Phyllobacterium zundukense: one gene and its partner. The protein of the gene in region 2 interacts with the protein of the main gene of each other region in a pairwise test. Links are inferred from orthologs where the notes say so. Each region holds a gene or a part of one and is shown on either strand. Other genes may lie near its edges.

Evidence for each region. The genes of interacting proteins can lie anywhere in the genome.
Region 1: the proteins of BLM14_RS19495 (region 2) and BLM14_RS11375 interact in binary tests that used the Escherichia coli proteins (3 or more experiments, as listed by UniProt). The link is inferred for Phyllobacterium zundukense from one-to-one orthologs.

The regions. Positions count from the first base shown.
Region 1 is NZ_CP017940.1:2,257,273-2,261,715, reverse strand. Bases 830-3,737 are described here. They hold BLM14_RS11375 (ABC-F family ATP-binding cassette domain-containing protein), read right to left. Parts: upstream 3,282-3,737; coding sequence 1,377-3,281; downstream 830-1,376. Other genes in these bases: BLM14_RS11370 (DinB family protein), read right to left, coding at 3,484-3,737; BLM14_RS11380 (GNAT family N-acetyltransferase), read left to right, coding at 830-1,370. Outside these bases: BLM14_RS11385 (MFS transporter), read left to right, coding at 1-694; more of BLM14_RS11380, read left to right, coding at 702-829; more of BLM14_RS11370, read right to left, coding at 3,738-3,996; BLM14_RS11365 (glutathione S-transferase family protein), read left to right, coding at 4,063-4,443. UniProt on the Escherichia coli protein: Genetic data indicate it may be involved in ribosome assembly or function.
Region 2 is NZ_CP017940.1:3,899,856-3,904,922, reverse strand. What follows is about bases 686-4,217. They hold BLM14_RS19495 (2-oxoglutarate dehydrogenase E1 component), read right to left. Parts: upstream 3,904-4,217; coding sequence 886-3,903; downstream 686-885. Other genes in these bases: sucD (succinate--CoA ligase subunit alpha), read right to left, coding at 4,053-4,217; odhB (2-oxoglutarate dehydrogenase complex dihydrolipoyllysine-residue succinyltransferase), read right to left, coding at 686-853. Also shown: more of odhB, read right to left, coding at 1-685; more of sucD, read right to left, coding at 4,218-4,967; sucC (ADP-forming succinate--CoA ligase subunit beta), read right to left, coding at 4,971-5,067. UniProt on the Escherichia coli protein: E1 component of the 2-oxoglutarate dehydrogenase (OGDH) complex which catalyzes the decarboxylation of 2-oxoglutarate, the first step in the conversion of 2-oxoglutarate to succinyl-CoA and CO(2).

The DNA of each region.
Region 1 (4,443 bases), 1.6 Mb from region 2 along the record:
CTCGGTCATTGCTGTTGACCGGCGCAGCCGCATACCGCTCTTTCCATCCGATGCCTTCGCGCTGAATTCCACGGTCGGCATTGGCCTTTGGATCGTCCTGCTCATGCCGGTAGCGCAGGCCTCCACCTCGGTCTATCTGGTCATGACACTGCAGGATCTGTGGGGTTATGGTCCCACCAAGGCAGGGGCCTTCAACGCCACCTTTGCCATTGCATGGAGCATATGTGCGATCTTCGTCGCCAATATTCAGGATCCGCGCCGCCGCGCCTGGCTGATCCGTCTTGGACCGACCCTGCTTGTTACAGGTCTTGCCATCATCGTCTTTGGTTTCTCGCTCGATATTCCGCTGGTGGTGATGCTGGGACAAATCTTTATCGGCACCGGCTTCGGTGTCAGCTGGGGCTTCCTTAGCCAGACGGTGATGGAATCGGCGCGCAGTGGCGAGCGGGATCGCGCTTCGGCTCTCCTGCCGACACTGCAGTCGGCCGGTTATGCAATCGGCGCTGCCGTTGCCGGGCTTGCAGCCAACGCCGCCGGCTATCCGGAGGCTACGACTCCAGACGCCCTGCGGGACGCAACGATCACGATATTTTTCGTATCGACGGTCATCGGTGTTGGTGCACTGGTCGCAGGCTATGCCTTGCCGCTTCGCAAGCAAAATCTGCTGGCGATCGAAATGCAGAAGCAGCTATAGATTGCCGATGGCAATTGATGAACGCGATTTGAAGGCCGATCCTGAGATTGTCGGGATTTGGGTCGAGGGATGGGCGCTGACACGGCAGGTGGCAGCGCCCGTTTTCGAGAATGGTGGCTATCGCATCGAAGTCGGTTTGCCGGACCAGAAGCGGCGGCATGTGTTTCCGGCCTATTCCGATCACGTCCGTCAACATGCGGATTCTATCGCCGAGCCGTCCATTTTCCTGAAAGTCTGCGCGCCACCGGAAATTGTCCGGGCCAATCTGCCGCCACCTTGGCGTATTGAATCGCCGGGCTTCATGATGCTGCTCTCCGGGCCGATGCAGGGTGGTCCTGCTTCCCTGCCGGATGGATATGTCTTCGATCATCAGCAGCACGCCGGCGTCACCATCGTGAATATACTCGATGGGGGCGGGGAGATTGCAGCGACGGGACGGATCGCTTTTCCGGGTGAGCTTGCCGTCTATGACCGGATTCGTACGCACGATAACCATCGCCGCAAGGGGCTTGGACGAGCGCTCATGAAGCAGCTTGAAACGCTTTCACATGAAAAAGGCATACGTCGTGCGGCGCTGGTGGCAACCCCAGATGGCCGGGCACTGTATGAGACGCTTGGCTGGCAGTTGCACTCGCTTTACACCACGGCCGTCATTCCAGCGGTGTCCGAGGGTTGACTGGCGCTACTGCGCCAGTTCCGTCATCGCTTCTTCATACTCGCCCGAAAGCGTCAGCCACTCTTCTTCAGCGCGGGCGAGGGAAGACTTGGCATAGCCGATTTCCTTGCCGATCTGCGTCGCCTTGGCTGGTTCGCGCGTGTAAATGACCGGGTCAGCGAGCTGTTTCTGCAGCGTATCGATCTTCTTCTGGAAGCGGTGCACTTGCGCCTCGGCTTCCTGGATCTTCTTCTGCAGGGGCTTCAGGGCTTCGCGCTTCTGTGCTGCCAGCTTGCGCTGCTCGGCCTTTGTCAGCCTCGGACCTTCGTCAGCAATAGCCTTGCCGCTGCCAGCCCGTTCGGCCTTGGCGTCGGCCAGAACCAGTGAGCGATAGGCATCGAGATCGCCATCATAAGGCGCAACGCCGCCATCACGCACCAGCCACAGCCGGTCCATGGTCGCTTCGATCAGATGCCTGTCGTGAGCGATGAGGATGACCGCGCCATCGAAATCGTTCAGCGCATGCATCAGCGCTTCACGGCTGTCGATGTCGAGATGGTTGGTCGGCTCGTCGAGGATCAGCAGGTTTGGGCCCTGGAAGGTTGCGAGGCCCATCAGCAGCCGCGCCTTTTCACCGCCGGAAAGATCTTTCGCGGCCGTGTTCATCTTGACGGTCGCCAGCCCCATTTTCGCAACGCGGGCACGAACTTTGGCTTCCGGCGCGTCCGGCATCAATTTACGCACGTGTTCGATCGCATTGTCTTCGGGAATCAGGTCGTCGAGCTGGTGCTGGGCGAAAAACGAAATCTTCAGGTTCGGCGCCACGGTCAACCGGCCACTTTGCAAAGGCAGGCGACCGCCGATCAACTTGGCCAGCGTCGACTTACCATTGCCGTTCGAGCCAAGCAGCGCGATGCGATCATCCGCATCGATGCGCAGATTGAGATGTCTGAGCACCGGCTTGCCAGGCGTATAACCGACTTCACCGCTTTCAACAGCGATGATCGGCGATGCCACGACCTTTTCCGGCTCCGGAAAATGGAAGGGTTGAACGTGATCTTCGATCACCGCGGAAATCGGCTTGAGCTTCTGCAGGGCCTTCAGGCGCGACTGTGCTTGCTTGGCCTTGGACGCCTTGGCGCGGAAGCGCTCGACGAACGCCTCCATATGCTTGCGATGCGCTTCCTGCTTGGTGCGCTGCTTCTGCTGCAATTCCAGCGCTTCGCTGCGCAACCGCTCGAACTGGTCGTAATTGCCCTGCCAGAGCGTCAGCTTTGTCTGATCCAGATGAATGATCGAATTGACGGCCGAGTTCAGAAGGTCGCGGTCATGGCTGATGAGGATGACCGTGTGCGGATAGCGCCGCACATAATCTTCCAGCCACAGCGTCCCTTCGAGATCGAGATAATTGGTAGGCTCGTCGAGGAGCAAAAGATCGGGTTCGGCAAAGAGAACCGCAGCCAGGGCGACGCGCATGCGCCAGCCGCCCGAAAAGGATGAGGCAGGGCGCTTTTGCGCCTCCGCGTCGAAGCCAAGACCGGAAAGGATCGAGCCAGCGCGTGCTTCTGCCGAATGCGCATCGATATCGGCGAGGCGGATATGGATGTCGGCAATGCGGTGCGGGTCCGTCGCTGTCTCGGCCTCGGCCAGAAGCGCCGTGCGTTCCTGATCCGCGGCAAGCACGATTTCCATCAGCGAGTCTTCGGTACCCGGCGCTTCCTGTGCCACCTGGCCGATGCGGATATTCTTCGGCAGGAAGAAATCGCCGGTTTCCGCGTGAAGCTCGCCGGTGATCACCTTGAACAGCGTCGATTTGCCCGCGCCGTTGCGCCCGACCAGGCCGGCCTTCGTGCCGGATGGCAGGTTCAGGCTGGCGTGATCGATCAGCAGGCGGCCGGCCATACGCACGGATATGTCGTCGAGAATAAGCATGGTCGCGCTTTTGCACGGGAAATGGCTTTTCCGCAAGGTATTCGTGTTGCATATCTGATGTGCGTGGTTCGACGGGGCTCACCATGAGGGATGTTTGTCGGTTGCAAGAGACAATCACCAACATCGCCTTCTTAGTTACCCTGCAACCAACCCATTCCCTCATCCTGAGCTTGTCGAAGGGCGCACAATGGTGATGCAACCCTTATGAATAAGGTCGCCCCTCTTCGGTCCGTTGAAACTGGATGAGATCGAAGGATGGCGCTGCCTTTCCAAGCGCAGTCAAAATAGCGTGAGCCTGGCCGCGATGGTGCGTCTGGTGGTTGAAGAGATGAGCGAGCGCCGGCGCCAGCCGCTGGCTGATCGTGCGCATATCGCTGATCGTCGTGTAGGTGAACCGCCCGGCAATCGCCGCGCTGTCCAGCCCGTTGATCCAGGTGAGGATGCGGGCATCCTCTTTCTCCCGCGCTGCCTTCAACTCTTCCAGCTTGTGAAAAAGGATTGCGTCGAGCGCCTTCGGAGCATCGCCCTCACCGGTGAAGCGATGCAGCCAGATGCGATCGGTCACAAGCAGATGGTTCAGCGTTCCGTGCAGGGATGAAAAGAATGCGTGCATGTCACGCCGGTATTCTTCGTCGTCGAGGCTGGCTGCTGCTGCATAAAGCCGTTCGTTGGCCCAGCGATTGTAGGCAGCAAACATACGAAAATGCTGTTCCATCAAATTGACTTTCTGCCGAAAAGAGTCAGTCTTGCTGCCATATTATCCAAAGAGAGGCGGCTTTCCATGGGAATCATTCTGCACGAACTCGTCGGCGCCGACAAAAACCGTCCATTCAGCCCGCATTGCTGGAAAACGGTCATGTCATTGGCCCACAAGGGGCTCCCCTTTGACCGCAATACGATTTCCTTCAAGGATATTCCGCAGCTCGAGAACGGCTATTCCGCCAAGGTCCCGATCATACGAGACGGAGAAAAGGTCGTGGCGGATTCCTTTGAAATTGCGCTCTATCTGGAGGACCACTATCCGGACCGCCCGTCGCTGTTCAAGGGCGCGGGCGGCCGCGCCATGGCCCGCTTTGTCGAGGGCTGGTCGCAGATGACCATCCATCCCTATATGAATGTGGTGATCCTCATGCCGGTGCACGACCTGCTTGATGCGCCGAAC
Region 2 (5,067 bases):
TGTCCGTGCCATCGATCTCTGCGTTGACTGCCGGAATTTCCTTCAATGCATGGGTGACGGCCTTGGTGAAGAAGCCCATGAAACCAAGCTTGACGCCGTGCTTCTTCTCGAAGATCTCCTTGTAGCGATTGCGCAGGTCCATGACCGCCGACATATCCACCTCATTATAGGTGGTCAGCATGGCGGCCGTGCTCTGCGCATCCTTCAGGCGCTTGGCAATGGTCTGGCGCAGGCGGGTCATCTTCACCCGCTCTTCGCGCGAAGCATCGTCAGCAGGCGATGCAGGGCGGGCAACAGCTTTCGGCGCTTCCGCTGCAGGCTGGGCGGGGATGCCCTTGGCAACGGCATCGAGCACGTCACCCTTGAGAACCTGGCCACGCTTGCCGGAGCCGTCGACCTGGGATACCGAAACGCCTTTTTCAGCCAGAAGCTTGGAGGCTGCCGGAGAAGCCGGCATTTCGCTTGGCTTGCGCTCGGCGATTGCCGGTTCACCGGCGACTTCAGCGGTCTTGGTCGCTGCTTCCGCAGTCGATGTTGCAGCGGCGGCACCCGATGCCTGCGCAACGGCTTGCGGCTTTGCCTCTTCCTTCTTGGCAGGGGCGGCGGCTGCGCCATCCCCCGAGCCAATCATGCCGAGCAAAGCGCCAACTTCAACCGTGTCGCCTTCCTTGGCCGTGATTTCAGCGAGCGATCCGGCAGCGGCTGCCGGGACCTCGATCGTCACCTTGTCGGTCTCGAGCTCGACGAGGGGTTCATCAACGGCAATAGCCTCGCCGACCTTCTTGAACCATTTGCCAATGGTCGCTTCGGAAACGGATTCGCCCAGCGTTGGGACGCGGATTTCGGTTGCCATGTTCTCGCTCTTCCGTTGATTTTCTTTGTTAATTAAGAACCCAAAGCATCTTCAAGCAATGCTTCGAGCTGTGCAAGGTGTTTGGACATCAAGCCAGTTGCAGTCGATGCAGCAGCAGGACGTCCGGTATAACGAACGCGCTGATGCTTGGCATCGATATGCGCCAGAACCCATTCCAGATAGGGATCGATAAAGGCCCAGGCACCCATGTTCTTGGGTTCTTCCTGACACCAGACCATTTCCGCATTGCGGAAGCGGGAAAGCTCGGTGATCAGGGCCTTTGCAGGGAATGGATAAAGCTGCTCGACGCGCAGGAGATAGACGTCGTCAATCCCGCGCTTTTCGCGCTCTTCGTAAAGATCGTAATAGACCTTGCCGGAGCACAGGACTACGCGGCGGATCTTTGAGTCCTTCTGCAGCTTGATCGGCTGATCCTTGAGCAGCTGCGCGTCGTCCCACAGCAGGCGATGGAAGGACGAATCCCCGGTGAAGTCGCCGATCGACGAGACCGCCCGCTTGTGACGCAGCAGCGACTTCGGCGTCATCAGGATCAGCGGCTTGCGGAAGTCGCGCTTCATCTGACGGCGCAGGATATGGAAGTAATTCGCAGGCGTCGTGCAGTTTGCAACCTGCATATTGTCTTCCGCACAGAGCTGGAGATAGCGTTCGAGGCGGGCCGACGAATGTTCCGGCCCCTGCCCCTCATAGCCATGTGGCAACAGGCAGACGAGACCCGACATGCGCAGCCATTTGCGCTCGCCCGACGAGATGAACTGGTCGAAGATGACCTGTGCACCATTGGCGAAGTCGCCGAACTGCGCTTCCCACAGAGTCAGGGCACGTGGATCCGACAGCGAATAGCCATATTCGAAGCCGAGAACCGCTTCTTCCGAAAGCATCGAATTGATGACTTCGTAGAGCGCCTGACCCTTCTGCAGATTATTGAGCGGGATGTAGCGCTGTTCGGTGTCCTGATCGTAGAGCACCGAATGCCGCTGGCTGAATGTACCACGCTCGACATCCTGACCCGACAGGCGTACCGGATGGCCTTCCGTCACCAGCGAACCGAACGCCAGAGCCTCCGCTGTTGCCCAGTCGAAGCCTTCTCCAGTTTCGATCATCTTGGCGCGGTTGTCCTGGAAGCGCTGGATCGTCCGGTGCACGTTGAGACCGGCCGGGACTTCGGCAAGCTTCTTGCCGATTTCCTTGAGCGTCTTCACCGGCAGCCCAGTCTTGCCGCGGCGCTGCTCATCGGCATTATCTGCCGTACGCAGGCCACTCCAGGCACCGTCGAGCCAGTCGGCCTTGTTTGGCTTGTACGCCTGGCCAGCCTCGAACTCCTGCTCGAGATTTTCGCGCCATGCGGCACGCATCTTCTCGAGATCGGCCTCGGTAATCAGGCCCTCCTCGATCAGCTTCGCCGAATAGAGCTGAACCGTCGTCTTCTGGCTGCGGATCGTCTTGTACATGATCGGCTGCGTGAACGCCGGCTCGTCGCCTTCGTTATGGCCGAAGCGGCGATAGCAGAACATGTCGATGACAACCGGCTTGTGGAACGTCATACGATATTCGGTGGCGATCTTCGCCACATAGACCACAGCTTCCGGATCGTCGCCATTGACGTGGAAGATCGGCGCTTCGATCATCTTCGCAACATCGGAAGGATATGGCGAGGAGCGCGAGAAACGCGGATTGGTGGTAAAGCCGATCTGGTTGTTGATGATAAAATGCACCGTACCGGCAACGCGATGCCCGCGCAGGCCGGAAAGGCCGAGGCACTCGGCAACCACGCCCTGGCCGGCGAAGGCTGCGTCGCCATGCAGAAGCAGCGGCATGACCTTCGAACGCTCGGACAGCGGCACGATTTCGTCACGGTCGCGGCCGCAGAGCAGGTCCTGCTTGGCGCGTGCCTTGCCCATGACTACCGGATTGACGATTTCGAGGTGCGAGGGGTTGGCCGTCAGCGAGAGATGGACCTTGTTGCCATCGAACTCGCGGTCCGACGAGGCTCCTAGATGGTACTTCACGTCGCCGGAACCTTCGACATCGTCCGGCGTGTAGGAACCACCCTTGAATTCATGGAAAATGGCACGGTGCGGCTTGCGCATGAACTGGCTGAGCACGTTGAGGCGGCCACGATGCGCCATGCCGAGGACGATTTCCTTCAGGCCCATGGACCCGCCACGCTTGACGATCTGTTCCAGCGCCGGAATGAGCGACTCGCCGCCATCCAGGCCGAAGCGCTTGGTACCCTTGTACTTGACGTCGATGAATTGCTCGAAACCTTCGGCCTCAATCAGCTTCGACAGGATCGCCCTCTTGCCTTCAGCGGTGAAGGCGACGCCCTTGTCCGGGCCTTCGATGCGTTCCTGGATCCAGGCCTTTTCCACCGGATCGGAAATATGCATGAATTCGACACCAATGGTCGAGCAATAGGTGCGCTTAAGGATCTCGAGCATCTGTGGGATCGTCGCATATTCGAGACCCAGCACATTATCGATGAAAATCTTGCGGTCGAAATCGGCCGCCGTGAAACCATAGCTCTCAGGCGACAGCTCGTTGTAGTCTTCCTTGACTTCGGCAAGGCCAAGCGGGTCGAGCTTGGCATGCAAATGGCCGCGCATGCGATAGGCGCGGATCATCATGATTGCGCGCACGGAATCGCGGGCCGCATGAATGATGTCCGAGTCGGATGCCGGCGTCAGAGGTGCGGCAACTCCATTGGTTGCCGCAGAACCATTCGCGCCCTTGGCCTTCAGCTTGTCGGTGATGTGCTTTTCGACTTCGCCCCAGTTGCCGTCGAGCGCCGATACGAGTTCGCCATTGCCGGCGATCGGCCAGTTCGGCTTTTCCCAGGATGCGCCCTTGGCGTTCTTGAGAACATCGTCCTTGGTATCGTTGAGGTTGGCGAAGAATTCCTGCCATTCGGTACCAACCGATGCCGGATCCTTCTCATATTGCGCGTGCAGTTCCTCGATATAGTGGGCATTGCCACCATAAAGAAACGAGGTGAGCGCGAAAATGTCGTTGGCCTGTTCTTGACGTGCCATATTCGTGACCGGAGCCCGTGCTCCGTCTCCCTTTGTAAGAGTGCACCGGTTCATCTTAAACCAGTATCACTCTGGGTTGAGGCCCACATGGCCCCGTGGATCGATCGGGGCGAGCATTCGCCCCGATTCATTCGTGCTTCTTGCCGGCCTCAGCCCTTGAGGACTTCAACCAATGTCTTGCCAAGCTGCGCAGGCGATGGCGAAACGCGGATGCCCGCGGCTTCCATGGCGGCAATCTTGTCTTCCGCGCCGCCCTTGCCACCGGAGATAACCGCTCCGGCATGGCCCATCGTGCGTCCGGGAGGAGCCGTGCGTCCAGCGATGAAACCGGCCATCGGCTTCTTGCGGCCACGCTTTGCTTCGTCGGCAATGAACTGCGCTGCATCTTCTTCGGCCGAGCCACCGATTTCACCGATCATGATGATTGATTTCGTCGCTTCGTCGGCAAGGAACATTTCCAGGACATCGATGAATTCCGTGCCCTTCACAGGATCGCCGCCGATACCGACAGCAGTCGTCTGGCCAAGGCCTTCATTCGTCGTTTGAAATACTGCCTCATAGGTAAGTGTCCCGGAGCGGGATACAACACCCACGGAACCCTTCTTGAAGATGTTTCCCGGCATGATGCCGATCTTGCATTCTTCCGGCGTCAGGACGCCCGGGCAATTCGGACCGATCAGGCGGGATGCGGAACGGTCGAGACGGGCCTTGACCCGCACCATGTCCATGACGGGAATGCCTTCGGTGATGCAGATGATCAGCGGAATTTCCGCCTCGATCGCTTCGATGATGGCTTCTGCAGCCCCTGCCGGCGGCACATAGATCACCGAGGCGTTGGCGCCGGTGCGATCCTTGCCTTCGGCAACGGAGCTGAAAATCGGCAGCTGGGCGCTCGAACCGGTGGGCAGATTACCCTCCCAGGTCTCGCCGCCCTTTTTCGGGTGAATGCCGCCGACCATCTTGGTGCCGTAGTAGGCCAGAGCCTGTTCGGTATGAAAAGTACCGGTCTTGCCGGTCAGGCCCTGGACGAGAACCTTGGTGTCCTTGTTGACGAGAATAGACATGCCTTAGTTTCCCTTCACGGCCTTGACGATCTTCTGCGCTGCATCATCGAGATCATCCGCGGAAACGACATTGAGGCCGCTTTCGTTGATGATCTTCTTG